DNA from 4 places in the Agrobacterium sp. NPDC090273 genome. Region 1 is predicted to be linked to each of the others. Evidence: riboswitches for the same ligand, from Rfam matches in the RefSeq annotation. Region 1 holds a riboswitch; each other region holds the start of a gene.
The links. Region 1 has a riboswitch for cobalamin ahead of ACIQT8_RS03625 (acyl-CoA thioesterase). Riboswitches for the same ligand answer to the same signal wherever they lie in the genome.
Positions count from the first base shown of each region.

Region 2: it holds a riboswitch for cobalamin, as region 1 does, so the genes downstream of both, nrdH (glutaredoxin-like protein NrdH) here and ACIQT8_RS03625 (acyl-CoA thioesterase) in region 1, are expected to answer to the same signal.
Region 3: it holds a riboswitch for cobalamin, as region 1 does, so the genes downstream of both, bluB (5,6-dimethylbenzimidazole synthase) here and ACIQT8_RS03625 (acyl-CoA thioesterase) in region 1, are expected to answer to the same signal.
Region 4: it holds a riboswitch for cobalamin, as region 1 does, so the genes downstream of both, ACIQT8_RS20380 (ABC transporter substrate-binding protein) here and ACIQT8_RS03625 (acyl-CoA thioesterase) in region 1, are expected to answer to the same signal.

Region 1 covers NZ_JBIVYN010000001.1:720,156-727,352, reverse strand. The annotation lists gene ACIQT8_RS03645 (TetR/AcrR family transcriptional regulator) at 306-896, shown strand; gene ACIQT8_RS03640 (hypothetical protein) at 1,085-1,570, shown strand; gene ACIQT8_RS03635 (methionine synthase) at 1,652-2,680, opposite strand; gene ACIQT8_RS03630 (DUF1852 domain-containing protein) at 2,710-3,693, opposite strand; cobalamin riboswitch at 3,916-4,119, shown strand; gene ACIQT8_RS03625 (acyl-CoA thioesterase) at 4,218-5,054, shown strand; gene ACIQT8_RS03620 (LysR family transcriptional regulator) at 5,057-5,944, shown strand; gene dctP (TRAP transporter substrate-binding protein DctP) at 6,023-7,021, opposite strand.
Region 2 covers NZ_JBIVYN010000005.1:431,377-438,573, reverse strand. The annotation lists gene ACIQT8_RS16460 (ATP-binding cassette domain-containing protein) at 1-664, shown strand, start outside; gene ACIQT8_RS16455 (nucleoside triphosphate hydrolase) at 661-1,290, shown strand; cobalamin riboswitch at 1,424-1,647, shown strand; gene nrdH (glutaredoxin-like protein NrdH) at 1,897-2,118, shown strand; gene nrdI (class Ib ribonucleoside-diphosphate reductase assembly flavoprotein NrdI) at 2,128-2,526, shown strand; gene nrdE (class 1b ribonucleoside-diphosphate reductase subunit alpha) at 2,514-4,703, shown strand; gene nrdF (class 1b ribonucleoside-diphosphate reductase subunit beta) at 4,719-5,705, shown strand; gene ACIQT8_RS16430 (alpha/beta hydrolase) at 5,795-6,901, opposite strand; gene recF (DNA replication/repair protein RecF) at 7,058-7,197, shown strand, end outside.
Region 3 covers NZ_JBIVYN010000001.1:376,551-383,747, forward strand. The annotation lists gene ACIQT8_RS01830 (LTA synthase family protein) at 1-1,065, opposite strand, end outside; gene ACIQT8_RS01835 (NAD+ synthase) at 1,282-2,961, shown strand; gene ACIQT8_RS01840 (glyoxalase superfamily protein) at 3,047-3,424, opposite strand; gene ACIQT8_RS01845 (hypothetical protein) at 3,603-4,433, shown strand; cobalamin riboswitch at 4,610-4,792, shown strand; gene bluB (5,6-dimethylbenzimidazole synthase) at 4,893-5,552, shown strand; gene ACIQT8_RS01855 (DUF2865 domain-containing protein) at 5,559-6,641, opposite strand; gene ACIQT8_RS01860 (NADP-dependent malic enzyme) at 6,794-7,197, opposite strand, start outside.
Region 4 covers NZ_JBIVYN010000008.1:63,795-70,991, reverse strand. The annotation lists gene ACIQT8_RS20405 (class I SAM-dependent methyltransferase) at 1-634, shown strand, start outside; gene ACIQT8_RS20400 (class I SAM-dependent methyltransferase) at 683-1,465, opposite strand; gene ACIQT8_RS20395 (pseudoazurin) at 1,462-1,905, opposite strand; gene ACIQT8_RS20390 (ABC transporter ATP-binding protein) at 1,902-2,702, opposite strand; gene ACIQT8_RS20385 (FecCD family ABC transporter permease) at 2,699-3,697, opposite strand; gene ACIQT8_RS20380 (ABC transporter substrate-binding protein) at 3,724-4,722, opposite strand; cobalamin riboswitch at 4,930-5,166, opposite strand; gene ACIQT8_RS20375 (Rrf2 family transcriptional regulator) at 5,418-5,867, shown strand; gene ACIQT8_RS20370 (acyl-CoA dehydrogenase) at 5,880-6,821, opposite strand; gene ACIQT8_RS20365 (flavin reductase family protein) at 6,891-7,197, opposite strand, start outside.

The sequences.
Region 1 (7,197 bases):
GGCGGACCTGAAGCTTCGCCGTGCGTGCAACGGAGAAAAGACCTCATTCCGCAAGCCAGACTTCAGGAGCGAAAGTCGAGCTCCTGCCCTGATCACCGGGACCGCAGGTCTTGTCAGTGGAAATTACGATGATGGATTGCGAAGTTCTAAAAGTAAGGAATTATCCTTGCTTCTGGCATAGTTTTCCATCTCGATTTTCGGTTCTCCACCCTCTTCAAACAAGTTCGTCCAGGCCACGAGTCTCTATCCCATAAAACCGGTTTCGCAGAATTGACAGTCTCCCTACCAGAAGGTAGGTTGCGCGCATGAGCAATGTCGGTTCCACTTACGATCACATCCTCGCCTGCGCGCAGAAACTCATCGTTTCCGGCGGTTACAATGGTTTCAGCTACGCGGATATTGCCGATATCGTCGGCATCCGCAAAGCCAGCATTCACCACCATTTCCCCAGCAAGGTCGATCTGGTTCAAACACTTGTCAGCCGCTATCGCATCGCTGCCGAAACCGGCTTTGCCGGGATCGAACAGAATGTGCCCCACCCGCTGGACCAGTTGCGCACCTATACCGACCACTGGGCAAAATGCATCGATGATGGCAGCCGGCCCTTTTGCGTCTGTGCCCTGCTGGCCAGCGAGCTCCCTCTCCTGCCGCCCGAGGTTGCCGTTGAGGTCAAAGCCTATTTCCAGCTTCTTTCTGGCTGGCTGACCCGAACATTCGAGCGCGCCGCAAGCCAGGGTGTCATCCACATTTCACGCGCGCCGGCGGTCGAGGCGGAATTGTTCATGGCCACCGTTCACGGAGCCATGCTTTCAGCACGCGCCTATGGCGATGCGACCAAATTCTCGATCGTCACCTCCGCCGCATTCGAAGACCTGAGGCCGAAACACCAGGGATAAGCGTGAGACATCCGTAGACAGGCGAAAGCTTATGCCGCGCGCCAATATCTACGCACTCCCAGCCTACCAACTAGAAGGTTGATTGTCTCTTTGGCGCCTGCTGATCGGTATCTTTCCGCGCGGAGAAAACAGAGAGAACCGGGGAGATCCCCTCCTCAAGACCCGAAATCAGATCGAAAGGAACTGACATGTTTGGAATAACACCACTCGGCTGGCTGCATACGCTGGGAAGCCTCCCGGCCATCCCTGCCGCGGCATACATGATTTTCCGGTTTGGGCGGATCAAGCCAGACAGTCTGGCCGGCCGCATCTATTTCATCTGTATGCTGATCGGCAGCCTGACCATTTTCCTCGTTGCGAAGGCGCCCGTCAGCCCGGCCATCGCGCTTGTTACATTGCTGTGTCTCATCGGCGGCTACACGGTTCACAGGCTGACCTTCCTCGGACGCCTTCAAAAGTACGTGGAAACGCTGCTTCTGAGTCTCACGGTCTTCCTGCTGATGGTGCCATCCGTCTCGGAGACGCTGAGACGCGTTCCCGACGGCCACCCGATCGCCGCCAGCCCCGATGCACTCATCCTGAAAATCGCCCTCGCCACCGTCGCCGCAACCTTCCTCCTCGGCCTTGCCGCACAGTTCATCTATCTCGCCCGCTACGCCGGCAAACCGCGCTGAAAAAGCCGTATGGGCAGGTGGTCAACTCATACTCTAGCCACCTGCCCCCGTTTTGGGCTTGCCCCCGTTGAACGGTCAGCGCTAGGCCGACAGTTCTCTTCGGATGATTTCCGCCCCGGCGCCCAGGGCATTCAGTTTGCCTCTTGCGATCTGACGAGACAGCGGAGCCATGCCGCAATTGGTGCAGGGGTAAAGCTTGTCGGCATCGACGAACTGCAGGGCTTTTCGCAGCGTGTCGGCGACCTCTTCAGGGGTCTCGATTGTGTTGCTTGCCACGTCGATGGCTCCGACCATGACTTTTTTACCGCGAAGGAGTTCGATCAGATCGATCGGAACGTGCGAGTTGTGGCACTCCAGCGAGATCAGATCGACACCGGATTTCTGCAGCTTGGGGAAGGATTCCTCATATTGCCGCCACTCCGACCCCAAGGTCTTTTTCCAATCCGTATTGGCCTTGATGCCGTAGCCATAGCAGATGTGGACGGCGGTTTCGCACTTGAGCCCTTCGATTGCCCTTTCGAGAGTGGCAACACCCCAATCGTTCACTTCGTCAAAGAAGACATTGAATGCGGGCTCGTCGAACTGGATGATATCGACACCGGCGGCTTCCAGTTCCCTCGCCTCCTCATTGAGGATCGTGGCGAATTCCCAGGCCAGCTTTTCGCGGCTTTTGTAGTGGGCATCATAGAGCGTATCGATCATCGTCATGGGGCCAGGCAAGGCCCATTTTATGGGCTGCGTGGTCTGCTGGCGCAGGAACCTGGCGTCTTCCACAAAGACCGGTTTTGGGCGAGACACAGCGCCAACGACCGTCGGAACGCTGGCATCGTAGCGATTGCGAATCCGGACCGTCTCGCGTTTTTCGAAATCGACGCCGCTGAGGTGTTCGACAAACGTCGTCACAAAGTGCTGGCGCGTCTGCTCGCCGTCGCTGACGATATCGATCCCCGCCTGTAACTGATCGTCGAGAGAAAGACGCAGGGCATCCCGCTTGCCCTCGACGAGTTCATCATCCTGCAGTTTCCAGGGCGACCAGAGTTTCTCGGGTTGTGCCAGCCAGGAGGGTTTGGGCAGGCTGCCGGCGGTTGACGTGGGCAACAGTCTTTTCATGTTATGCGACCTTATGTTCATGGGTTTCGTCAGCGGGCGTGATTGGCCGACCATTGCTCGAGAATGGCTCTGTAGGGTTTGATGAAGTGCTCCTCGGCAAAGCGTCCTTGTTCGACAGCCAGCCGGCTACGTTCTTCGCGATCGTAGACAATTCGCGTCAGGGAATAGTCCTGGTTCTTCAGGCTTGGCTGATAACAGGCCCCGGCGGCTGAGTTGGCGTTGTAGATTTCGGGCCGATAGATCTTCTGGAACGTCTCCATCGTGCTGATGGTGCTGATGAGTTCAAGATTGGTGTAGTCGGCCAAGAGGTCGCCGACGAAATATAGGGCGAAAGGCGCGACGCTGTTCGGCGGCATGAAAAATCGGACCTGCAATCCCATTTTCTGGAAATAGAGGTCCGTCGAAGACAGTTCATCCTGCTGGTATTCGATACCCAGTACCGGATGCTGATTTCCGGTCCGACGATATGTTTTGCTGCTCGACGCACTCAGGCATATCACCGGCGGCTTCTGAAAATGCTGCCTGTAGGCATCCGAGTTCAGGAAACTTTTGAAAAGGTTTCCGTGCAGATCACCGAAATTGTCCGGCGTACTGAACTCGGACCTCCCCCTGTTGTGCTCGGGCAGCACCACGCTGAAGTCGTAATCCCGGACATAGGAGGAGAAATTGTTTCCGACGATACCCTCGATGCGGTCGCCGGTTTTTTGATCGATGATCGTCGTCTTCAATATCTCGATCATCGGGAATGCGTCGCCGTGGTCTTCAGCGCCGACATTCATCTCAACGGATATGATGTCGAGCTCGATAGAATATCGATCGCCTCTGGGGTTATCCCAGTGCGCCAGGGCGTTGAAACGATTGTCGATCATCCTCAAGGCGTTGCGAAGATTGTCCCGCCGGTTCTCACCCCTTGCCAGATTGGCAAAGTTGGTGGTGATCCGGGTGCTTTCAGACGGGCAATAATCCTCGTCAAAGGCAAGACGCTTGATCGTGAAGGTGAGGTCTTTGGTCATGGCGTTGTGTTGTCCTCATCGCGGAACAGAACCTGAATGGCGTGCTTTGTCGGTTCTCTCGGTCAGCAGATGTCATGCTCTCCGTCGTTGAGAGCCATGCCTGACTTATGCCTGAGCCGCTGATCTGGAAAAATTGGTATTATCTCATCGAAGCATGAGCCAGCTTCATGAGTGGATGCGAGGTCGCGGTGGCAGATGCCTTGACCATTTCTGCGACATGCGACATTGGTTCGTCATCGTGGTTCTGCGGATGCAAATCCGGAGCTAAGAGGGAATTCGGTGAGGGTTTTGCCTGAAACCGAAGCTGCCCCCGCAACTGTAAGCGGCGAGCGAAAGTCCATCGAAGTCACTGAGGCCTGCCTCGGGAAGACGGACCGAAGCAACGACCCGCAAGCCAGGAGACCTGCCGCGATAGATAACGTCCACGGGCGGGGTGTCCCGGAGTGCCGCTTTCGCGATGGGCATTCTGCTGCCTTCGTCTTTGCGTCATGCCACTGCCCGGCCGCAACCTGATGGCAAGGCCGATGACTGAGACACCGACAACAGGAAAGCGTGCGCAGCACGGCTCCACAACCCGCCTCATCGATATTGTCTTTCCCGGAGACACCAACCATCACGGCACCCTTTTCGGGGGAACCGGTCTTGCTCTCATGGATCGCGTTGCCTTCATCGCGGCCACGAGGTTCGGTCGGGCACCCTTCGTCACCGCATCCTGCGAGCGCATTGATTTCAGGCAGCCGGCCCGCATAGGGCACGTCATCGAATTCAGCGCCAAACCCGTCAAGGCAGGTCGCCGCTCCCTGACGGTCGAGGTGGAAATGGTGGCGGAAACCATTGTCGGCCGGGAGCGAAACACCTGCACACGCGGGGTCTTCCATATGGTCGCTGTGCCGGAGTGCGAGCACGCCGCGCATTACGCCTTGCCTGCCCTGCTCCCGGAGGAAGCGCCAGAGACGAGCGACGTGGTTGCCATGGTCGAGATCGTCTTTCCGGATCAGGCAAACAGCGTCGGCCGGATGTTCGGGGGCGATGCAATCGCCTACATGACCAAGGCCGCTTTCGTCGCAGCGTCACGCTACTGCGGCCAGATGGTGGTGCTGGCGTCGTCCGAGCGCATCGACTTCACGCGAGCAATAGAGATCGGTGAAATCGTCGAGGCAGAGGCACGGGTCGAACGCGTGGGCAAGAGTTCGATGTCCATCCAGACAAAACTCTGGTCCGAAAACCTGATGACGGGCGAAAGGCACATTACCGCGACCGGACACTTCACCATGGTCGCGGTCGACAGGGACCACCGGCCAGTTCCTGTCCGCGACGGCGCTTCTGCGGTGAGAGCGCTCTTTGACAAGGGGTGGGAATAATCATGCTGGACAGGCAACATCTTTCGATCCTGCGTGAAGTCGACCGCCTCGGCAGCCTGACGGCTGCGGCGGAACGGCTGAACGTCTCGCAGTCTGCGCTCAGCCATACGATCCGCAAACTTGAAGAGCGCTACGGTGTGGCGATGTGGGAAAAATACGGGCGCAACCTGCGTCTCACCGAGGCCGGCCGCTACATCGTCCGGCTGGCACAGCGTGTTCTTCCGCAGATCGAAAGGGCTGAAAATGTGCTGTCGGATTATCGCCATGGCCAGCGAGGTTCCCTGAAGATCGGCATGGAATGCCATCCCTGCCATCAGTGGCTGGTGGGGGTGACCAAACCCTATCTCATGGACTGGCCGGACGTCGATCTGGAACTCACGACATCCTTCGCCTTCGGTGGCGTGGCAGCACTGACGGGGTACGAGATCGACATCCTGATCACACCCGACCCGATCGAAGCACCCGGTATCCAGTATCTGTCGGTGTTCGATTACGAACTGGTGCTCGCCGTTCCGGCCGGTCACCCGCTGGCGCAGAAACCTCATGCCGAAGCTGCCGACCTGCTGGATGAGACGCTGTTTACCTATCCGGTACCGCCGGAGCGGCTGGATGTCTTCACGCAGTTCCTCGTGCCCGCCAACGCCCGCCCGCGCCACCACCGCAATGTCGAGACAACGGAAATGATGCTTCAGCTCGTCGCGGCAGGTCGCGGCGTCAGCGCCATCCCGAACTGGCTCGTGCGTCGCGAAGCCGCAACACTCGGTGTCCATCCCGTCCGCATCGGCCAACTGGGCATCCGCAAAAGCATCCATCTCGGTTTCAGGGATGGTGACGACACTGTCGATTTCATCGCAGGATTTCTCGCAACATCACGCCAGACATCAGCCTGACGCGTTGGAGGGATGAGTGACCGCTTGCGGCCGAATGTGGTTACGGCGGCATCGCGCCAAAAGCTGCCGCAGGATATTCTACTCGATGAAATCAGCCATGATAGATGAAACGCTCTCGATGGCAGGGGCAACATTGGCGATACCCTCGGCTTGCTGGCCTTGGGCCCACGCGGACTGAACATCCTTGTATCTGGTTGCGGCTTCGAACTGTTTTACCTCTTCGGCAGTGAGCACACGTACGGTCGCACCTGCCTTCTTCAAATCTTCCAATTGTGTGTCGAAGCTTTCGCCCATGACCGCATCCAATCCCGCATAGGATTTCCGGGCGGCCCGGATGATGGCGTCCTGGTCTTCCTGGGCAAGGCTTTTCCAGACGTCCTTGTTCATAGCGAGGATGTAAACATGACCCAGCCACAGGTCCTTTGAAACCAGAACATGGGGCGCGCTTTCGTGTACCTTCAGCATGTAGCCGCTGTCGACGTTCACCATCAGGCCGTCGAGCGTCTTCGCCCTCAGGGCAGCCGGGATTTCTGGTCCCCAGTGCATGGTGACGGGAGTTGCCCCGTAATTCCTGAGAAAATCCAGATGCCAGAAACTTGCAGACCGCCATCGGCCACCCTTCAGCTTATCGAGGTCGACCATCGGCTCGTTGCTGAAAAATGCGACCGGGTACCCTGTACCGAAGTAGATTTGAACAATGTTATTGTCGTCGAGTTCTGCTGGGAAAGCGGGAATTTCCGAATAGACGCGATCAAAGAATTCAATCTGTCGGCCGCCGATGGGGCCTCGGATGAAGCTTTTAAATATCTGGTGCAGCGGCATCTGCTTGGCCGTATATTCCGGCACCACCGTACCGATGTCGGTTGTGCCCTTCGTGACGGCACCCAATGCATCATAGGCGGCTGCAATCTCGCCGTTCCAGTGATCCTTGATTTTTAGGCGGCCGTTCGACTCCTTCTCGATTGCCGGGAATACGACATCTTTGAGAAATCGTGTGCGCATTCCGCCAAGCGGTTCGTGATCACTAAACCTCAGAGTGCGGGTAGCCCTGGTGCTCCCCTGAGCGGCGGCGTTCACGATCGATGACGTAGATGCGGCCGCGCCAATCGCCGAGGCGATAAACATCCTGCGGCTGAACCCGTTTCCGATGGAGCCTTTGCTGAATTCGGTCATATCGGTACCTTCATGTTAACCCTGACGCGAGCCGGGGAAAGAGTGTCTTGCCTGTCAAGAAACGCTCCGATCATCTGGAG
Region 2 (7,197 bases), on a different contig from region 1:
TAACGGTGCAGGAAAGTCATCGCTGATCAAGGCTATTTCCGGTGCAATCACGCCGGATGAGGGGGAAATCCAGCTCGAAGGTCAGACTGTGCAGTTCCGCTCGCCCATCGAGGCGCGCAAGGCTGGCATCGAAACGGTCTATCAAAACCTTGCATTGTCCCCCGCACTTTCCATAGCCGACAATATGTTCCTCGGGCGCGAGATCCGTAAGTCAGGCATTCGTGGAAGCTTGTTTCGCGCGCTGGATCGCCCGGCCATGGAAAAATTCGCGCGTGACAAGCTGTCCGAACTTGGTTTGATGACGATCCAGAATATCAATCAGGCGGTTGAAACGCTGTCTGGTGGTCAGCGGCAGGGGGTTGCGGTGGCGCGCGCAGCCGCTTTTGGTTCGAAGGTTGTCATTCTCGATGAGCCGACGGCCGCCCTCGGCGTCAAGGAAAGTCGCAGAGTGCTGGAACTGATACTCGATGTCCGTTCCAGAGGGCTTCCGATCGTGCTCATTTCACATAATATGCCGCATGTTTTCGAGGTGGCTGATCGCATTCATATTCATCGCCTCGGCCGACGCCTGTGCGTCATCAATCCGAAGGAGTATTCGATGTCTGATGCCGTCGCCTTCATGACTGGCGCCAAAGAGCCGCCGCGGGAAACCCTGGCTGCATGACATTGAAACTTGAAACGATCGTTGAAGAGGTCCTTCAACGGGCCGGAGACAAACCCCGATTTATCGTTGCTATTGCCGGTCCCCCTGGGGCCGGCAAATCGACATTGGCTGAGGCCTTGTGCAGCGCTCTGATCGCGAAAGGCGAGATGGCTGCCGTGTTGCCGATGGACGGCTTCCATATGGACAATGGTATCCTGGAAGAGCGCAGCCTTCTTGCAAGAAAAGGTGCGCCGGAGACCTTTGATGTCCGTGGCTTCCTGGATATTGTTTCCGCCGTTCGCAAAAACGACGAGGAAGTTCTCGTCCCCGTTTTCGATCGCTCCAGGGAAATAGCCATCGCGTCCGCGCGCGCCATCTCACCGGAAACCCGTTTCATTTTGGCGGAAGGTAATTACCTGCTTCTCAATGAAGAGCCATGGACACGGCTGACGGACAGTTTTGATATGAGCGTTTTCGTCGGTCCGTCCGTGGCGGTGCTCGAAGAGCGCCTTCGCAACAGATGGATCGGTTACGGTTTGAACGAAAGCCAGATCGCAGCCAAGCTGTTTGAAAACGATCTTCCGAATGGAAGACGGGTGATCGGATCTTCACGCCCTGCAGATATCCACATCGATATCTGGGAGTGACTGTACTCCCATAAGGGTGGAACAGCCTGAAATATAGCCGTTATAAGAATTTGCTAACCATAGGGTGAATCTTTTTGATCCACCATGGCGGGGATTTGCACGTCTATCCGTTGACGGAAAAGATTCATGATATACTATATGTGGTGTTCAAGGTTCTCTCGATTCGCAAGGATTGGGAGCTAAGACGGGAATTCGGTGCGAGACGCCATGACGGCGAAACAATCCCGAGGCTGCCCCCGCAACTGTAAGCGGTGAGCGTCGTTCCATATTGTGCCACTGGGGTTTACGCTCTGGGAAGGTTGGAGCTGATGTTTAGACCCGCAAGCCAGGAGACCTGCCTTGAGCGTGTACGTCCACGGGCGGGGTGTCCGGAAGGAGGGTGTTGGCGCAAATGACTTGCGCACGCCGTTTTCCTGTATCCCGCAGAGATCAACTTCGGGGTGAAGTCATGCCATCGTATTTTTATAGTTTCCTGCGCTCGTCGGCGTAGGTTTTGGTTCGTCGCGGCATAGCCGCTCCAATTCATCAATGAACCCACCCGCCTGATGGTAATGAGCCGTCGGGACCGTTCGGCTGCGCGTATGAGCAGCTTTGAAAGAGGACACCATGACCGTCACCGTTTACAGCAAACCCGCCTGCGTTCAGTGCACAGCAACCTATCGCGCGCTTGATCGCATCGGAGTCAGCTACGAAATCATCGATATTTCGGAGGATGCGGATGCCCTCGATCACGTCAGGGGGCTGGGTTACATGCAGGTTCCGGTCGTCATTGCCGGCGAGCGCCATTGGGCCGGTTTTCGCCCCGATATGATCAGCGCAATTTCCTGAGAGAGGTCGATGGGACTGATCGTCTATTATTCCAGCCGATCCGAAAACACCCATCGCTTCGTTCAGAAACTGGGTGGCCAGGCGCTCAGGCTACCTATCGGAACCGATGACGAAACCCTGCTCGTGTCGGAACCCTATGTCCTCGTCACCCCCACCTATGGGGGAGGCGGGACCAAAGGGGCTGTTCCGAAACCCGTAATCCGGTTTCTGAACGAGCCAGCCAATCGAAACCTCATTCGCGGCGTCATTGCTGCGGGAAACACGAATTTTGGCGCGGCATTCGCCTCGGCTGGAGAGATCGTCTCGCGCAAATGCGCGGTTCCCTTTCTCTACCGCTTCGAGCTTCTCGGGACCGAGGAGGATGTCGCCAACGTCACTCATGGATTGGAACGATTTTGGACACGCTGACTTCTGACGTCCTTCGGGACAAGAGCACAAAACAGCCAGTTTCCGTTACCGCGAAACCGCTGGATACAGCGCTTGATTATCACGCGCTGAATGCCATGCTCAATCTCTACGACGAGAACGGCAAGATCCAGCTCGACAAGGATCGGCAGGCTGCGAAACAGTACTTTTTGCAGCACGTCAATCAGAACACCGTCTTCTTCCATAACCTCAGGGAGAAGCTCGATTATCTCGTGACGGAAGGCTATTACGAGCAGGAGGTGCTCGATCAGTATTCGTTCAACTTCGTCTGCGATCTTTTCGACCACGCCTATGCCAGGAAGTTCCGTTTCCCGACCTTCCTTGGCGCCTTCAAATATTACACCTCCTACACACTGAAGACGTTCGACGGCAAACGTTACCTCGAGCGTTATGAGGACCGCATTTGCATGGTTGCGCTGGCGCTGGCCCGTGGCAACGAGTCGCTGGCTCGCGATATGGTCGATGAGATCATTTCGGGCCGCTTCCAGCCTGCGACCCCAACCTTTCTGAATGCCGGCAAAAAACAGCGTGGCGAACTTGTCTCCTGCTTCCTGTTGCGCATCGAGGACAATATGGAGTCCATCGCGCGCGGCATCAATTCAGCGCTGCAATTGTCGAAACGCGGCGGCGGCGTGGCTTTGTCACTTACCAACCTTCGCGAGGCAGGCGCCCCGATCAAGCAGATCGAGAACCAGTCTTCAGGCGTTATTCCCGTCATGAAGCTTCTGGAGGATTCATTCTCTTATGCGAACCAGCTTGGCGCGCGGCAGGGAGCGGGGGCCGTCTATCTGAACGCCCACCACCCCGATATCATGCGGTTCCTCGATACAAAACGCGAAAACGCCGACGAGAAGATCCGTATCAAGACCCTCTCACTTGGCGTGGTCATACCTGACATCACATTCGAACTCGCCAAGAACAACGAAGATATGTACCTCTTTTCGCCTTATGACATCGAGCGTGTCTATGGTGTGCCGTTTACCGAAATCTCGGTCACGGAAAAATACTGTGAGATGGTAGCTGACAGTCGCATCAAGAAAAAGAAGATCAAGGCGCGCGACTTCTTCCAGGTGATTGCCGAAATCCAGTTCGAAAGCGGCTACCCCTACATCATGTTCGAAGACACGGTGAACAAGGCGAATCCGATTGCCGGGCGCATCACCATGAGCAACTTGTGCTCGGAGATTTTGCAGGTCAGTGACGCGAGCACCTACAATGCCGATTTGACGTATGATCATCTGGGCAAGGATATTTCGTGCAATCTCGGTTCGTTGAATATTGCCGCTGCTATGGATTCGGGTGATTTCGGCAAGACTATAGAGACATCGATCCGGGCGCTGACCGCCGTCTCTGACATGAGCAACATCACATCCGTCCCTTCTATTGCGAAGGGCAATGCCGACAGCCATGCGATCGGCCTCGGACAGATGAACCTTCATGGCTATCTTGCCCGCGAACGGATTTATTACGGTTCGGAAGAGGGCATCGATTTCACCAACATGTACTTCTACACGGTCACGTATCACGCCATTCGTGCTTCGAACCGGTTGGCAGTGGAGCGCGGCCAGAGCTTCAAGGGGTTTGAACACTCAAAATATGCGTCCGGCGACTATTTCGACAAATACACGCAAACGGAATGGAAGCCGGCGACCGAGAAAGTGGCAGGTCTGTTCGAAAAGACTGGCATTGCTATTCCGACGCAGGAGGATTGGCTGGCGCTGAAGCAGGCGGTGATGAGTTCGGGCCTCTATAACCAGAACCTTCAGGCAGTACCGCCTACCGGCTCCATTTCCTATATCAACCACTCGACCTCTTCTATTCACCCGATCGTCTCAAAGATCGAGATTCGCAAAGAGGGCAAGATTGGCCGTGTTTATTACCCGGCTGCCTATCTCTCAGATGACAATCTCGACTATTATCAGGATGCCTATGAGATCGGACCTGAAAAGATCATCGACACCTATGCTGCAGCAACGCAGCATGTCGATCAGGGGTTGTCGCTGACTCTGTTTTTTCGCGATACGGCGACCACCCGCGACATTAACCGGGCGCAGATCTATGCCTGGAAAAAGGGCATCAAGACAATCTACTACATCCGCCTTCGCCAAATGGCGCTGACCGGCACGGAAGTGCAGGGTTGCGTCTCCTGCACCCTGTGATTTCCGGTGACGAACATGAATATCCAAATCAAGACCAACGCAAAGGCTGCTTCCCGTTTGCGTGCCATAAACTGGAACCGCATTGAGGACGACAAGGACCTTGAGGTCTGGAACCGTCTGACGTCAAATTTCTGGCTGCCGGAAAAGGTGCCGCTGTCCAACGATATTCCCTCATGGGGAACGTTGCGACCGGAAGAGCAAAAGCTGACGATCCGTGTCTTCACCGGTCTCACTCTGCTCGATACCATTCAGAACGGTGTTGGCGCCGTTCGGCTGATGGAGGATGCGGTCACGCAACACGAGGAAGCGGTGCTTTCCAACATTTCATTTATGGAGGCCGTCCATGCCCGTTCCTATTCCTCGATCTTTTCGACGCTTTGCCTGACACCCGACGTTGACGATGCTTACCGCTGGTCTGAGGAAAATGAGTTCCTGCAGCGCAAGTCGGCACTTATCATGCGGGAGTACGACAGCGGCAACCCGTTGAAAAAGAAGGTCGCGAGCGTCTTTCTCGAGAGCTTCCTGTTCTACTCCGGTTTCTACCTGCCAATGTTCTGGTCAAGCCGTGCCAAACTCACCAACACAGCCGATCTCATCCGCCTCATCATCCGCGATGAGGCTGTTCATGGCTACTACATCGGCTACAAATTCCAGCGCGCGGTGGAAAGGCTGAGTGAGGCTGAGCGGCAGGAGATCAAGGATTTTGCTTTCGACCTGCTTCTGGAACTCTACGACAACGAAACGAAGTACACGGAAGACCTTTATGATGGCGTCGGCTTATCGGAGGATGTGAAGAAGTTCCTTCACTACAATGCCAATAAGGCCTTGATGAATCTGGGTTACGAAGCCCTGTTTCCTGCCGAGGCGTGCAAGGTCAATCCGGCGATCCTCTCGGCGCTTTCACCCAACGCCGATGAAAACCACGACTTCTTCTCCGGTTCTGGGTCGTCTTACGTTATCGGAAAGGCCGTCGCGACGGAGGACGAAGACTGGGATTTCTGAAAAATCCAGCCGAACTTATGCTACGGATTCGCGAAAACCGCTGTCCCGTTACCCGACTGAATATCGAGTTGCTGCAAGAAGAGCCCGCATCATTGCGGGTTTACGACCTTGCTCGCTAAATGGAACGGGCTGGAGATTGTCGCACCAATGGCATCGAAAACGAAAGCGCCCGCCCGTCCGATTTCGGAGCCATTTTGCTGCCTGTTGGCCTCCAATTGCGGGAGTAGGGCCGCCAGCGCCGCGTAGCGGTCGTGATTAAGCGGATCAGATGCTTCCAGATTGGAGATATCGACAAACTGCACACCCTCTTCGAGTGCAGCTTCCTGAACCTGCGGGTCTTCGACATCCAAGGCGCCGATACGCGTAACGTCGGCGCCGAGTATGGAGGATGCCTTGAGTGCCCGGTCGTCCTTGGAGACCAATACGGTCAGGGGTGGATTGAGGCGCCCGACAACCTGGACCTGTTTGCGAAACACGTCTGCGTCGATATCCGGAGCCGCCAGAACGACCTGAAGTTTGGCAATGACATCGTTCCGTCCTTCGAAACGCAACTGGCGCAAGGCCTCCATCACCAGCCAACCGCCCATGCTGTGACCGAACACGACGATCTTTCCTTTGGGTGACTGGCGAGCGAGGTCCGTCATAAGTCCTGCCAGCGCATCGCGGGAATAGGTTGCCGATTCCTTGTCGGCGACATAGCCTGTAACATTTGCCTGCGATGGCCAGGAAAATACCAGCGGTACGCCATTGATATCAGCATCGGCAGCCATTTGCGCTGCACGGAACAAGGCTTCCTGATAGCTGTAATTGTAGCCGTGCACGAAAAGACCGATCTGTTTTCCTGACTTGGCGATCTGTCCCATATCAGTATTGAATTCCTGCTCCTTGAGCATGCTGGCGCGGGTCACGACGAAATCCGTTTTGGGATTTGGCTTGCCCCTTGCCCACTCGATTTTTCCCTTTTTGTGGGTGGGCGGAACGGAAATATCAAAGCGGGCATAGTTCGGTGCCGTTGCGCGACCTGTACCGAAGCCTTTACCCGCTTCGTTTTGATCGCGTGTGCTTGCCACGTAAGCGGTCAGGGTTTTCGCACCGTTTGCTTTCGTATCGATCGCCTGCAGGACATCCGCCCCCGGTCGTCCCGCGCAGGAGGAAAGGAGGCTGAGAGCGAGAATAAGCGAGACAACAAGGCGCATGAACAAGGTAACCGGTCAGATTGAACTGGCCATAAATAAACATCCGCTTGAAAAGTTGCCAGCGCAGAATAATTTCCTTTTGTTTCGCCACCCTTCAGCCAACGAGAAGTGCCCTCCGATCTTGCTATCGCGCGAGGTTCGTTTTAGGCCGTAACCATGACGAACAAGGTCTCTCTGACACGACTGAAACTGACTGACTTCCGCAATTATGCGGCGGCATCACTTAGCCTCGACGAGCGTCACGTGGTGCTGACGGGCGACAATGGTTCAGGCAAGACCAACCTGTTGGAAGCCGT
Region 3 (7,197 bases), 340 kb from region 1:
CGAGGGAACTGGGCGACGGATATATTGCTGATAGGGAATGCTGCCATAGGGCAGGAAGGCGTTGGAGAAGCCGGTCAGCGCCTCGAATTCCACATTGGCCGTCATGCCACCGAACTCCGGCGAAAACACGTTGCCGGATTGCTTGGCGCGGATTGCCGGCATCGGATCGGCTGAAAGCTCGACGTTTTTCAGTCGTGTCGGGTCCCACAGCGATTCACTCATCAGCATGATGACATCAGGGTAATCGCTCTTGTTGGCAGCAAAGGCGGAGGAATCAGGCATCAGTTCGGCGATGGTGTTTTCGCTGTAGCCGTCGGGTGCCGAGACATTGGCCATCGGAATGTTGAAGGCAAAGGCCATCAGGAAGCCGTTGTGACGGTAATTTTCCTTCTGGTCCCACATCATGGGGATGATGTTGAGGCGGTCACGCATCCAGGAGTAATGTGAATACTCCATCAGCGAACCGAGACCGGCCAGCAGGGGCAGGGCCAACGCAAGGCTCAGGACACGCTCGCGCCAGCGCAGCGATGGCGCATGTTTGCGAACGGAGATCCACGCAAAGACCAGCACTCCGACAACGGCGCAGAGGCCGAGGACGACAAGTGCCGCCACCAGCGGCTGGGCTTTCAGCATGGTCGGCAGGAGTTCAACGATCTGACGGCCGAACAGCAGGTCGGAGGGGTAGAGCGGATCGGAAAGATAGGTCTGTTTCTGTGCCGAAATCAGCGCCACCAGCAGCAGTGTCGGAGCAACGACGATCAGCGACAGATAACGGCGGCCGAAAACGGCATCGAGCGCGATAATCAGCAGCGCCAGCGAGGCAATGGTTGTCATGCCGGGGCGAACGGACGAGGTGAGAAACGGCCCAACATCTGTCAGCGTGCCGCGCACGATCCATTCCAGTGCAACAATCAGCAGAATGGAGATCACCACAAGATTGGCGGTCGTGTAGGCAATCGCCGCACCTTTGGAAAGGGCACGGTTGGAAAGGCCGCGAGCCAGGCCAAACGAAAAGACAGACTTCGCCTTTTCGGAAGCCGCTGTTTCAGGCGCCGAATTTCTCAAACTCTTAAACTCCGGTATGCAGTGCGACGTGACGAAGCGGGAGTGAATCGTATGTCGCGAAAGTGTCATGTAACTGTCACATAAGCGGGATGAATGCGACATGAACTTTGCGTTCACACACAGATGGCGCGATAACCTCTGCGTGAACGCAAGAGATGATGCGCGCACTGCATTTGCCGCGTTGCGGAGCGGGCGCGAGCGCGGTAATGAAGAGCCATGAGCGACAGACAGACCACTGCGAACCATCTCCGGATTGCCGTCGGGCAGTTCAATCCCACAGTCGGCGACGTGGCGGGCAATCTCGTCAAGGCGCGTGAGGCGAGAGCCGATGCGGCAACGCAAGGGGCCGATCTCCTGCTTCTGACGGAGCTGTTCATTTCCGGCTATCCGCCTGAAGATCTGGTTTTGAAGCCGGCTTTTCTGAAAGCTTGCCTCAAGGCCGTGGAAGAACTGGCAGCGGATACGGCCGATGGCGGGCCGGGCGTGATTATTGGGTTCCCGCGCCAAGGCGAGACCGGCCGGCACAATTCTGTGGCGCTTATCGACGGTGGCAAGATCATTGCGCTGCGCGACAAGATCGACCTGCCCAACTACGGCGAGTTCGACGAAAAACGCGTCTTTTCGGAAGGTTCGATTTCCGGCCCCTATAATTTCCGGGGCGTGCGGATCGGCATTCCGATCTGCGAGGAAATCTGGAACGACATGGGTGTCTGCGAGACGCTGGCGGAAAGCGGCGCCGAGCTACTGCTGGTGCCGAACGGTTCGCCCTATTATCGCGGCAAACTCGATGTTCGCCATCAGGTCGCGCTGAAACAGGTGATCGAAAGCGGCTTGCCGCTGATTTTCGCCAACCAGCTTGGTGGCCAGGACGAACTGGTGTTCGACGGCGCAAGCTTTGCCTTCAATGCCGACAAGACGCTGGCCTTCCAGATGAGCCAGTTCGAGGCGACGCTTGCCGTTACCGACTGGAAGCGCAACGGCGATGGCTGGCGCTGTGAAAACGGGCCGTTCTCGAAAATTCCTGAAGGCGAAGAGGCTGACTACCGGGCCTGCCTGCTTGGCTTCCGCGACTACGTCAACAAGAACGGCTTCAAGAGCGTGGTTCTCGGCCTTTCCGGCGGCATCGATTCGGCCATCTGCGCGGCAATCGCCGTGGATGCGCTGGGCGAGGAGCGGGTTCGCTGCATCATGCTGCCATACCGCTACACTTCCGAGGATTCGCTGAAGGATGCTGCGGACTGCGCCAGGGCACTTGGCTGCCGTTACGATATCGTGCCGATTGCCGAGCCGGTGGACGGTTTCATGTCGGCGCTGTCGGACCTGTTCGAAGGCACGGAAGAGGGCATTACCGAAGAAAACCTGCAGAGCCGTGCCCGTGGAACGATCCTGATGGCCGTTTCCAACAAGTTCGGCTCAATGGTGGTGACGACGGGTAACAAGTCGGAAATGTCGGTCGGCTATGCTACTCTTTATGGCGACATGAACGGTGGCTTCAACCCGATCAAGGATCTGTACAAGATGCAAGTCTACGCAATTTCGAAATGGCGTAATGACCATGTGCCGCCTGGCGCCCTCGGCCCTTCGGGCGAGGTCATTCCGCAGAACATCATCTCCAAGGCGCCATCCGCCGAGCTTCGCCCCAACCAGACGGACCAGGATTCGCTGCCGCCATATCCGGTCCTCGATGATATTCTGGAATGCCTGGTCGAGCAGGAAATGTCGGTTGAAGATATCGTGGCGCGTGGTCATGACGTTGCCACCGTGCACCGCATCGAGCATCTGCTCTATCTCGCCGAATACAAACGCCGCCAGTCGGCGCCGGGCGTTAAGATCACCAAAAAGAACTTCGGCCGCGACCGGCGTTACCCGATCACCAATCGCTTCCGTGACCGGTAGTTTTTTATGACGCGCAACTTTAGCTGCGCGTCATTTTCACCGCCGGCAAACGGCACGGAGTGAACCGCGCCGCCGGATCTGGCCTTTATATGGCTTGCCCGACATCGATGCGGTTGCCATCCGGGTCTTCGAAAACGAAGGCCCGCAAACCGTAGTCCTTGTCCTGCAGGCCCTTGATGATGCGCAGGCCGTTTGCCCTGCAAAGGGCGTGCAGCGCGTCGACATCGCTCACCATCATATGCGCCACGTTGAAGGGGGCTGCCTTGTGCGATGGCTGCAAGGTCAGGTGAAGTTCAGCATTGCCCTGCTTCAGGATCATGAAGCCAACGGGATTGCCGTTTTCGAAAGTTTTGGTGAAGCCCAGCACGCCCACATAGAAATCATGGGCCTTCTGGATATTCTTGACGGGAAGCATTGCGGCGACACGGCCGAACCGGATCGCTTGATCGGCATTGGTATTCATCGAGAAACCTCGAAGGAGAGAGGGCGACAGACGCGGACGGTGCCGGTTCGTTGCCATGCTCCAAATTTTCGTATGCAGGACGGTGCCTGCGACGTTGTGACCATAGAGACAGCTTCGGGGTATGCAAGCGCCAAATGTTTCGGCCATAGTGCGGGTCGATGACGAAGCGGGAGGCAGAATGCGCAGTTCGATCGAAATCTATAATATCCGCACACGCCAGGCGCGGGTGGTCTGGCAGACACCGGAACTGTTCGAGGCGCCGAACTGGTCGCCTGATGGCACGTATCTGCTCTTGAATTCCGAGGGATTTCTCTATCGCCTGCCGCTTTCCGGCGATCCTTCGCCTCAGAAGGTCGACACGGGGTTTGCGACGATCTGCAACAACGATCACGGCATTTCACCCGATGGGTCGATGTATGCGCTCTCGGACAAGGTGGAGTTCGGCAAGAGCACCATCTATCTTTTGCCATCCTCCGGTGGCGCGCTGAGGCTGATGACGAAAAACCTGCCGTCCTACTGGCATGGCTGGTCGCCGGATGGAAAGCAGTTCGCCTATTGTGGCATTCGCGATCAGGTATTCGACATCTATTCCATGGAGATCGAGACCGGTATCGAGACCCGCCTGACGCATGGCGAGGGGCGCAATGACGGCCCGGATTATTCTGCCGATGGGCAGTGGATCTATTTCAACTCCAGCCGCACCGGCCAGATGCAGATCTGGCGCGTGCGCACTGATGGTTCGGCGGTCGAGCGCGTGACAGACAGCGTTTATGGCGACTGGTTTCCGCACCCGTCACCGAAGGGAGACAAGGTGGTTTTCGTCTCCTATGATGGCGATGTCTTCGACCATCCACGCGACCTTCATGTGCGCGTGCGGCTGATGGACCCCGATGGCGGCAATGTCGAAACGCTGTTTGATCTCTTCGGCGGGCAGGGCACGATGAACTCCCCCAACTGGTCACCGGATGGGGATGAGTTTGCCTATGTCAGGTATTTCCCTGTCGGATAAGCCGGCACGCGTGTCTGTCTCCGTCACAGCGCACGCATGAAAGAGATATTTCCAGCCCAAGGATTTGGGCTGGCCGGATTTCGGCTCAAGGCCCAATAAGACGGGCAGGCTGGGTGTTTGCCACAGCCATGTCTCCGTTCGGCATTCATGATGCTTGCATTCCCGCGCCGCCGTGGCCATAACCTCAGGCATCAGGTGCCTGCCCACGGGGCGGGAGAATCGGGAATCCGGTGTGAGACCGGAACGTGCCCAGCGCTGTAAGGCGGACACCAGCTTTGATTGCCACTGAAGTCATTCGGGAAGGCGAAGCGGGTGGATGAAGCCAAGTCAGAAGACCGGCCTGATACGATAGACCAACCCGCGCGGACGGCGGAAGGTTGTTGATGGGTGAGGCGCTCTCGTGTCTTGCCCCGGCATTGTTGGGGATTAACGATGCAACCTGAAGACTTCCGCAAGGCCATGCGTCCGGCCAGTGAATTTTGCGAACAAGACAAGGCCGCGCTTTACCGCGCCATTGAAACGCGCCGTGATGTGCGCGACGAATTCCTGCCCGATCCGCTGCCGGATGATCTGGTGACACGTCTGCTGGCCGCCGCACATGCCGCGCCATCCGTCGGTTTTATGCAGCCGTGGAATTTCACTCTTGTCACCGATGGCGCCATCAAGCAGGCGGCCTGGGTGGCGTTTCGCCGCGCCAATGAAGAGGCGGCGGAGATGTTTTCCGGCGAGCGGCAGGCGCTTTACCGCAGTCTGAAGTTGGAGGGACTTCGCAAGGCGCCGCTCAGCATTTGTGTGACCTGCGACCCGACCCGTGGCGGCGATGTGGTGCTGGGACGCACCCACAATCTGCGCACGGACGTCTATTCCACCGTCTGTGCCGTCCAGAATCTCTGGCTTGCTGCGCGGGCTGAAGGGGTCGGCGTTGGCTGGCTCAGCATCTTTCATGACAGCGACATTCGCGTCATTCTCGATATTCCCGAGCATATCGAAATCGTCGCCTGGCTCTGCCTCGGCCGCGTCGACACGCTCTATAGCGAGCCGGAACTTGCCGTCAAAGGCTGGCGCCAGCGCCTGCCACTGGAAGAGCTGGTGTTCAGGAACGGCTGGGGCAACCGCTGAGCGTTGTTACTGTTGCGGCTGGATACCCTTGAGGGCAGGGTTCTTCAGATCGATGCGGCTTGTTTCGTCCGGCAGGAACTTTGGGCCGACGACGCGCACCTTGTTGTTGTGCGGATCGTACTCACGCTCCGGGACCTGCAGTTCCGGCGCCTTGGCAGCCTCGGGCTCGACAGGCTTCGCCACCTTGTCTCCCGGTGGTGACGTGATGTCGGTGATGCTGGAGTAGGGCTTTTCGGCCTCCGGCGTCGCAGCCGCTTCCTGCTTTTTCATCTCGTCCTGATAGGCCGCCATGTTGCAGCTGCAGCCCGGTGCGCGGGTGGACGCATTGCGATAGGCGAAAGCCGTCGGCAGTTCCTTGTAGGGTTTGCCGGTTTCGGCCGATACCATGTCGGATGTCTCCTGATCCGTCATGGAGTGGTAATAAAGTTCTGTTTCCGTGCCGGGGCACATGTTGCGGCACTGCTCCGCCTGTCCACGAAAATCAAGTGGCGAGGCGTTGGAAGCAATCGGAAAGAATGAACCGTCGCAGGTCTTCACGCAGAGGGTTCTGAGACCGGCCTCGCCGGATAGGCCGGGTTGCGTGGGGATTCCCGTCTGGTCGTACCGCGGGGCGTTCCCGTATACCGTAACGTTACGTTCCGTTACGGCAGGCCGTTCGGCCTCCACCGGGCTGCAGCCATTTGCGTCCAGAGCCGCCAGAATGCGCTGACGGCGAATGCCGGGATCATCACCGCGCTGGGTTGCCAGTGCCTGATCGCGATCATGGATGATGGCATCGCGCTCGTGTTCAGCGTCGAGAAGCGCATCGCCTATTTCCGCGCAGACACCGGCATTCGGACTGCCGTAGGTGATGATGCTGCCGGAAGAACAGCCGTAGCCACGCAGATCGTTCCTGATCCTGCGGATGGCGATGTTCTGGCGGGCAAGGGCGTTGGCGTAGAAGCGGACTTCCGCCGTGTTGCCGATGACGCGAGGTGGCTCACGCAACTGGGCATAGAGCGTGTCGCACACCTCGTTCGCAAATGCTGCAGCGGGTGCGGCAAGGAACATCGCAAAAAAGAAGCCGGTCATGCGGCTGCGGCAGGTCAATTTGTCCGTTCCGTCAGGTCTTGCGGGCAATGCTGTCAGCCGTGCTGTCGGCATTGCCAGTCCAAAGTGTCTTTTCGGACTTTAGCATATGCCGTTGCCGCAAGGCGGCAACAGCGCGTTCAAAATTGCGTTAATATCCCGTCAGGAGGCCATCACACCGAAGGGTGCGAGGCCTGAACGACAGCCAGAGCCGCCATGTTGACGACGCCGCGCGAGGTGACCGACGGCGACAGGATATGGGCCGGCAGAGCCGTGCCGAGCAGGATCGGGCCGACATGTAGACCTTCGGTCAGCGTGCGGGTCACACCGAGCGTGATGTTGGCGGCATCGAGGTTCGGGAAGACCAGAAGGTTGGCCTCGCCCGTCAGTGCGCTGTTCGGCATGGCGCGCTTGCGCAGTGCTTCCGAAAGCGCGGAACCACCCTGCATTTCGCCGTCCACTTCCAGTTCCGGTGCCACGTTCTGGATGATCTGCAGCGCACGGCGCATCTTGCGCGCGCTTTCTGAATCACGCGAACCGAAGTTCGAATGGCTGGCGAGCGCGATCTTCGGCGTAA
Region 4 (7,197 bases), on a different contig from region 1:
GGCGAGCGGTACGGGCGTCATTTCACATCTGATGGATGATCTCGGCTACCGCGTTACAGGCATGGACTGGTCTGAGGACATGCTGCAACTCGCACGGGCCAAGGCGAAGACACGTGGCCGAAATATCCGTTTCTTCGTCGGCGACGCCGAGAGAACCATGGAACCGGATGAAAGTGCTGACGTGATTATCACCCGGCATCTGGTCTGGACGCTTGTCGATCCGAAGGCAAGTTTTGAGGAGTGGTTCCGTGTTCTCAAACCTGGTGGACGCCTGCTCATCATCGACGGGGATTTCGTCAACACAGGTTTGCGAGAGCGCCTCGTCAAGAAGCTGGCCGCAATCCTTGAACGGACAGGCTTCATCAAAGCCGATCAGCCACACAGGCCGGCAGACAGCGCCAATACCTTCAACAGCATTCTTTCTCGTGTCTACTTTGCGAAGGGCGCTCGGGCCCCTGATGTCGCCGCCCTGCTTCGTGGCACCGGTTTCATGCCTGTCACCATCGACCAGGACCTGGGTGCGATCCACCGCGCACAGGCCAAGAACTTCACCTTCTTCAAAAGCGTTTTACGCGGCCTGCAACATCGCTACGCAGTTGTGGCCGTTAAACCCGATACCAGCCTGAAAGCCTGATGCTTTCGTCCCCGAGCCATCAGCCGTTCGCAGTCGTGCCGCAGCCCTTTACGCTTTGCGGCACGACAGAATGAAGCGACGGTAGACATAGGTTCGCAATCTATTGCGCAGATCTGCCGTCTTTCGTTGGGCCGCGGCGATCGGAGCATGTGACGCCGTCTGGACGTCGACGAAGCCCGCGCCCTCAATGAAGGGTTGCAGTTTTTCAACAGTAAGACCGTCTCCGAACGGCAGTCGGGTCATGATATTCTGGTGGCGATCACTCAGCGCGCCGTCATAGTGGTGATCCTTACCAAGCACCCGATCAATCAAGCCAACAGCAAATAGTGCAAGACGCCCAAACGACGCGGGTTTTGCCCAATCACCGTCAAAAATCAGAAGTTTACCGCCCGATCTCAAAACGCGATACCAGTCAGAAAATGCACGTTTCGGATCCGTCAGCGTCCAGACCAGATGCCGGCAGACAACTGCATCATAGTCGCCGTCCGGCTCCATCGTATTTTCCGCATCGGCGAGAATGAAGCGCGCTTTGGGATTGCCGGCATGTTTGCGCCTTGCAACTGCAAGCATATGCTCTGAAAAATCGAGCGCCGTGACCTCGTGTCCAAGTGACAGCAAGACATTCGTCACTTCCCCGGTTCCGCAGGCAAGTTCAAGCACCCGCAGCGGTTTCGTGCCAAGATGCTGCCTGGCAGCCTCTGCCCACGCATCCAGCTCGGGTCCCGGGGGTATGCGATGTCCAAAAGCCAGATCGAAGGTCTTTGAACGCTCTGACCAGTAGTCGCGGATGTCTTCCTTCAGGCCGTGGTTGATGCCGAATGCCTCGCTCAATTTCCCACCTCACCCGCACGTTGGAAGAGTGCATCCATCCGAGGCTTGGCCCGCCCCGGCACATCGATCGTCTTGTAGCTTTCCGGCAAGGATGCCTCGCCGACCTTGATGAGCATGACCATTCCCATTCCGTAATGCGGTGAGCATTTGATCCCGTAGAAACCCTGGGTCTCGAACGTCGTTACGAATTCGTCGTTGATCTTGCTCTTGAAACCTTCAACGCCATCCGGAACCATGCCGTCAATCGTCGCCGCATTGTGGCTTTTATGCGTGGGAACAAAGCGTACAACGTCGCCGGGTGAAATTTCCAGGAAATCGGGCTCGAAGACCATGGAGCCGTTTTCGCCGCGATTGAGCATCCTGACCTCAAAGGTTTCCGCCATCGCCTGCATTGAGAGACCGACTGTAAAGCAAAGCCCGAGCGTGATTGCCCTGATCATATGATTGATACCCTTTTCGGTGAATTTTTCTGCCTGTGCGCAGGCAAAAAGCGAATGTGACAAAAGCCGCTCTCGTCTGTCGTAACCACAGCCTCGACACCAAAGACTGCGCCGATGCGCGCGGGGGTGAGAACCTCGTGCGGCGATCCAATGGCGACAATCTGGCCCTTATCCATGACTGCAATCCGGTCGCAGAACATCGCCGCATGATTGAGGTCGTGAAGAGCTGCGACCACCGTCAACCCCTGCTTGCGCACGAGATCGAGGAGGCCGATCTGATGACCGATATCGAGATGGTTGGTCGGCTCGTCCAGGAGCAGTATCCGGGACTCCTGCGCCAATGCGCGCGCAATGTGCAATCGCTGGCGCTCGCCGCCTGACAGATGGTGCCAGCTCCGTTCGGCCTTATCGGACATATCGACGTCCGAGAGCGCCGTATCGACGATGGCATCATCCTTTTGCGACCAGCCGGAAAGCGGCCCGAGATAGGGTGTTCGTCCGAGTTCAACGGCCTGTCGCGCGGAAATTCGTTCCGTAGTTTCAGCTTGCTGCTCGACAAGTGCCAGTTTTCGGGCAAGTTCGCGGCGACCGAAAGATAAAAGCGGACGGCCTTCCACCATTACGTTGCCACGACGCGGACGGCGTATTCCCGCCAACATCGACAGGAGCGTGCTCTTGCCGGACCCGTTCGGTCCGATGATCCCAAAAAACTCGCCGGAACGCACATCAAATGATGCTCCGCGTACGATCTCGAGACTTCCGGCGCTCCAGTGCAAATCGTTCGCTGAAATGTTCATCGCCCGACCCTCTTCTGTCCAAGAAGGAACGCGAAGGCAGGCGCGCCAAACAGCGCCGTGATAACCCCGATCGGCAAAACCTGTCCGGGAATAACGATACGGGACAGAATGTCGGCGACGATCATGAAGACCGCACCCGTCAACGCCGTCACAGGCAGGAGAATGGCGTGGCGAACTCCGACCAACATGCGCGCGGCGTGCGGAATGACCAACCCGATAAAGCCGATTGAACCGACCAGCGACACCATCACTGCCGTCATCGTGGCCGAAACGCAGATCAATACTGCATAGACACCGCGGACAGGAACACCGAGAGATGCGGCTGCATTCGCGCCGAAGGAAAATGCATCGAGTGCTCGCGCATGCCACAAGCAGACGGCAAGCCCGACCAGGCAGACCGGGAGCGCCAACCAGACATCAGGCCAGCGAACACCGGAGAGGTTTCCAAGCAGCCAGAACATGATGCCGCGCGCCTGTTCGGCGTTTGCGGATTTCGTCACGACGAATGACGTAAGGGCATTAAAGAGCTGCGAGCCCGCGACACCAGCCAGGATGATGGCGCTATTTCCATGTCCCGCCCGAATTGCGAGCAGGCTGACGAGCGTGAAAGCAATGAGAGCGCCGATCAATGCACCGACAGGCATCGTCAGCATCCCAGCCCCGAAACCGAGCAGGGCGACGGCGACAGCCCCGGTGGATGCACCCGCGGAAATGCCGAGGATGTAAGGATCGGCAAGGGGATTACGCAGGAGTGATTGCAACACGGCCCCTGCTAGAGCAAGCGAGGCACCGCAACAGGCAGCCACCACGGCCCGGCTTAATCTGTAACTCCAGACGATCCCCTCATCGAGCGGTTCGAGTGGATAACCCGCATGGAAAACCCGGTTGGCGATGGTTTTGACAACGACATCGAAGGGGATCGACGTCTCACCGATGGCCGCACCTGCAACAAGCGCGGCAATCAGGAGAACAAGTGCGGCAACGGCCGCACTCACTCTGGTTGGATTGAGAAAACCCGGCCTCACTTGGCGAGGCCGGATGCGGCAATCGCCTCAGCCAGCGTCTCGATTCCTTCGATCGTCCGGATCGTCGGGTTCATGGCCTGCGCATCCATGTCGAAGATGTGGCCTTCCTTGACTGCGGGCATGATGCTTGCAACGGGATCGCTGGCAAGGAATTCGCGTTTCACAACGACATCATCTGCGGGGAAGCGACGGCGGTCCATCTTTCCGGCCACGATGATGGTCGGATTAGCCTTGGCCACGGTTTCCCAACCGACGGTCGGCCATTCCTCATCGCTTTCGATGACGTTTTTAATGCCAAGCGCAGACATGATGTAACCCGGGGCACCCTTGCGACCGGCGACATAAGGATCGATATCGAGTTCGGCGCTGGAGAACCAGAAAACGGCAGAAAGCTTTCCTTCAGCCGACGCGAGCTTGGCGCGCGCCGCTTCCTCACGCGTTTTGAGGTCATTGACGATTTCTTCGCCGCGATCCTGAACGTTGAAGATCTTCGCGAGATCGCGAACCTCCTGATAGATCAGATCCATCGTGAAAACTTCGTTTCGCACGCCGTCACCACCACCCGAATTGTCCTTGCCCATGCAGTCGGCAGGAGAGGTGTAGACCGGAATGCCCAGTTCCTCGAATTGCTCGGGGGTTGCAACGACACCTTCTGGGCCGATCTGCCACTGAAATTGTGTCGTCACCAGATCCGGCTTTTTGCCGATCACTGCTTCAAAGCTTGGATCGTTATCTGCCAATCGCTCAATCTTGGCATTGGCGTCCTCGTAGCCTTTCAGGACCGGGCCGATCCACAGAGCCGTACCGGCGACCTTGTCGGAAAGTCCGAGCAGGTAAAGAACTTCCGTTGTACTCTGACCTACGGATACGGTGCGTGTCGGAGCCTGCTTGAAATTGATCTCGCGACCGCAATTGTTGATTGTCAGCGGATAGGTGGTTTCGGCGGCATGTACCGGCTGCGCGAGGGGAAAAACAGCAATGGCAGATGCAAACAAGGTCGCGCCAAAGGACAAAGGTTTAAATTCGAACATGCGTTCTCCAGTCAGTGTGTTTGCGTCGTGTGATGAGAAAAATTGCAAAGCGTCAAAGCGCATTGCGACAAACGTCCGACATTCCTGGAAATGGAGAACAAGACACGGAACACATGTCCGCGCGTGAAGGTATCATAACCTGCTCCTCTTCCGGGCATCCCCGCCCGTAATGATGGTCGTTGTTCTGACGGCAGGTCTCCTGGCTCACGAATATCTATCGTCCACCTACCTTCCCGCATCTCTTCCAGATGCAGTGGCATGACGCCTCAAGCGCCACGAGGATGGACGGTAATCCGCTTACAGTTGCGGGGGCAGCCATGGCATTGAACCGTCAAGCAGGTCCGCACCATGTTCCCTATTAATCCCCTCACCCTTTGGGTTCGAGGAACCGTCGTCCGTTGACATACGCAGCAACGCCCGGTGCGTCAATGCCTTGCCGGCATCCAGATGCTCCGATGAATTGCGTTTCTCTTCTTGGGGGAGAATGGAAAGAAATGTCTTGGCGTCGCGGAGCCTCGAAAATCCGAGCCGACGCCTGCACTTTCAGCGCGAAAAGCCCGACAAACAGGCTTGCAGAGGAATTCGCTAAAAACTACTTAGTAAGTTGAAAACAATCGATCCGGCATTTCAGAGTAAGCCGGTTGCACCCGGGCGGAACAATGCTGACGAAAAAAGGCAAATACGGACTGAAGGCTCTCGTTGATCTGGCACGCCTTCCGCCTGGTGAGACGGCCTTCGTGACCGAGATTGCAACGCGCAACAATATTCCAAAGAAATTCCTCGATACGATCCTTCTGGAATTGCGAAATACCGGCATTCTGCGTTCAAAAAAGGGTCCGAACGGCGGTTATTCGCTGTCGAAAATGCCAAACGAGATCATGATCGGACAGGTCATCCGGACGCTTGATGGCCCCTTGGCACCCATCCGTTGCGCCAGCCGCACCGCTTTCGAAGCATGCGATGACTGTGACGATCCGGATAACTGTCAGGTAAGGTTGTCGATGACAGACGTTCGAGACGCCATCGCAACCATCCTCGACAATATGACACTCGCCCAATTCGTGGAAAAGGACGCCGCAAGCGCTCAATCCATCCCAGCCGGCAAATAACGGCGTAACAGCCTACCGACTGAGCAGGTCACTACCGAGAACAGCGACCGGATGACTTGTGCTGTCTGTCGCGGCGCTTCTCATTCTGGTCATCAATATCTCGAGAGCGGCGGCGCTATGCCGGACGGATTGAACAGTAACATGCTCAGCGCCGACCTGTGCCGCATCGATGATTGCTGCGACACGCGCGATTTGCGCCTTCAACAACTCGGTCCCAAGATAGGCCTCGCCGACTTCAAGCTCTGTGACACCCTCATTTGTCGGGCTGCGTTCAATCAGATCGGATAGGATGCACTGCGTCTGCCCAAGCAGAATTGCCGCGCGCAGCAGGGTTGCGACCGAAATCGGAAGGTTTTCTGCGCCTAAGGTGAGCGGCAAAACGTCATCGACGCGCAGGTCCGTCTCCACGGCAGCGGATCGCCGGTTTTTCACCACGACGAGTACGGGCTGGCGAAGATAATTGAGCGCGGGCATGACGATCCAGTCGACATCGGAACGAACAGACGTCAGCCGCGCATCGGAAACCCAAAATGACAAGTCGTCCCCGAGCAGTACCGGGTGCTCCGGATCAGGAGAATCTCCAACCAGAAAAAATGTCTCTCCAAAACCTGCCCGGGCAAAGAGCGCTCTACGTTGATCTTCACTCCCGGCGTTGCGAACAAACTCCAGAGCTTTGAAGTGATCAGCAAGGCGCCGCGCAACATCAGCATCCGCTTCTGCGATAATCGTTACAACCTGCGCCAAAATATCGTTTGTCACGTCCGCACCACCGAGATCGCTCGGAACAGATAGCGAAAGCAGTCCCGAATGCGACATCGCCTCGTGGACCCGGTCAGCCGTCTCCAGGCCGCATATACGGGCAATTGCGCGCGCTGCGGTCAGGATATCGTCGTCAGCGAAAAGTTGTGGCGGAACGGAGCGTATCTTCTCATTGAACTGCGTAACAGAACCCATGCTCAACTCCCTCAAAAGCTTCAAACACAGATAGCGGGATACTCATCTCGCGCGCAGCGTCACCAGGGCTTAGCCCAGCGCGTGATAGCGACCATTCTGGTAGACAAGCGAGGCACCATTGCCGATCCGGATTGCTTCCACCTTGCCGATGACGATGACATGGCTGTGCCGTTCGATGGCCTCTTCCACCGTGCAATCGATGGCCGCGACGGCGTCTTCTAATATCGGTGCCCCGCTGGCAAGCCTGGTCCACTCCGCGCCGCGATAACGCTCAACGCCCTTCAGGCCACCGATGCCGGCAAACTGGTTTGCAACGAACTGGTGGTGCTCGCCGATGATATTGATGGCAAGGTGGCCAAAGCGTTGAACAATCGGC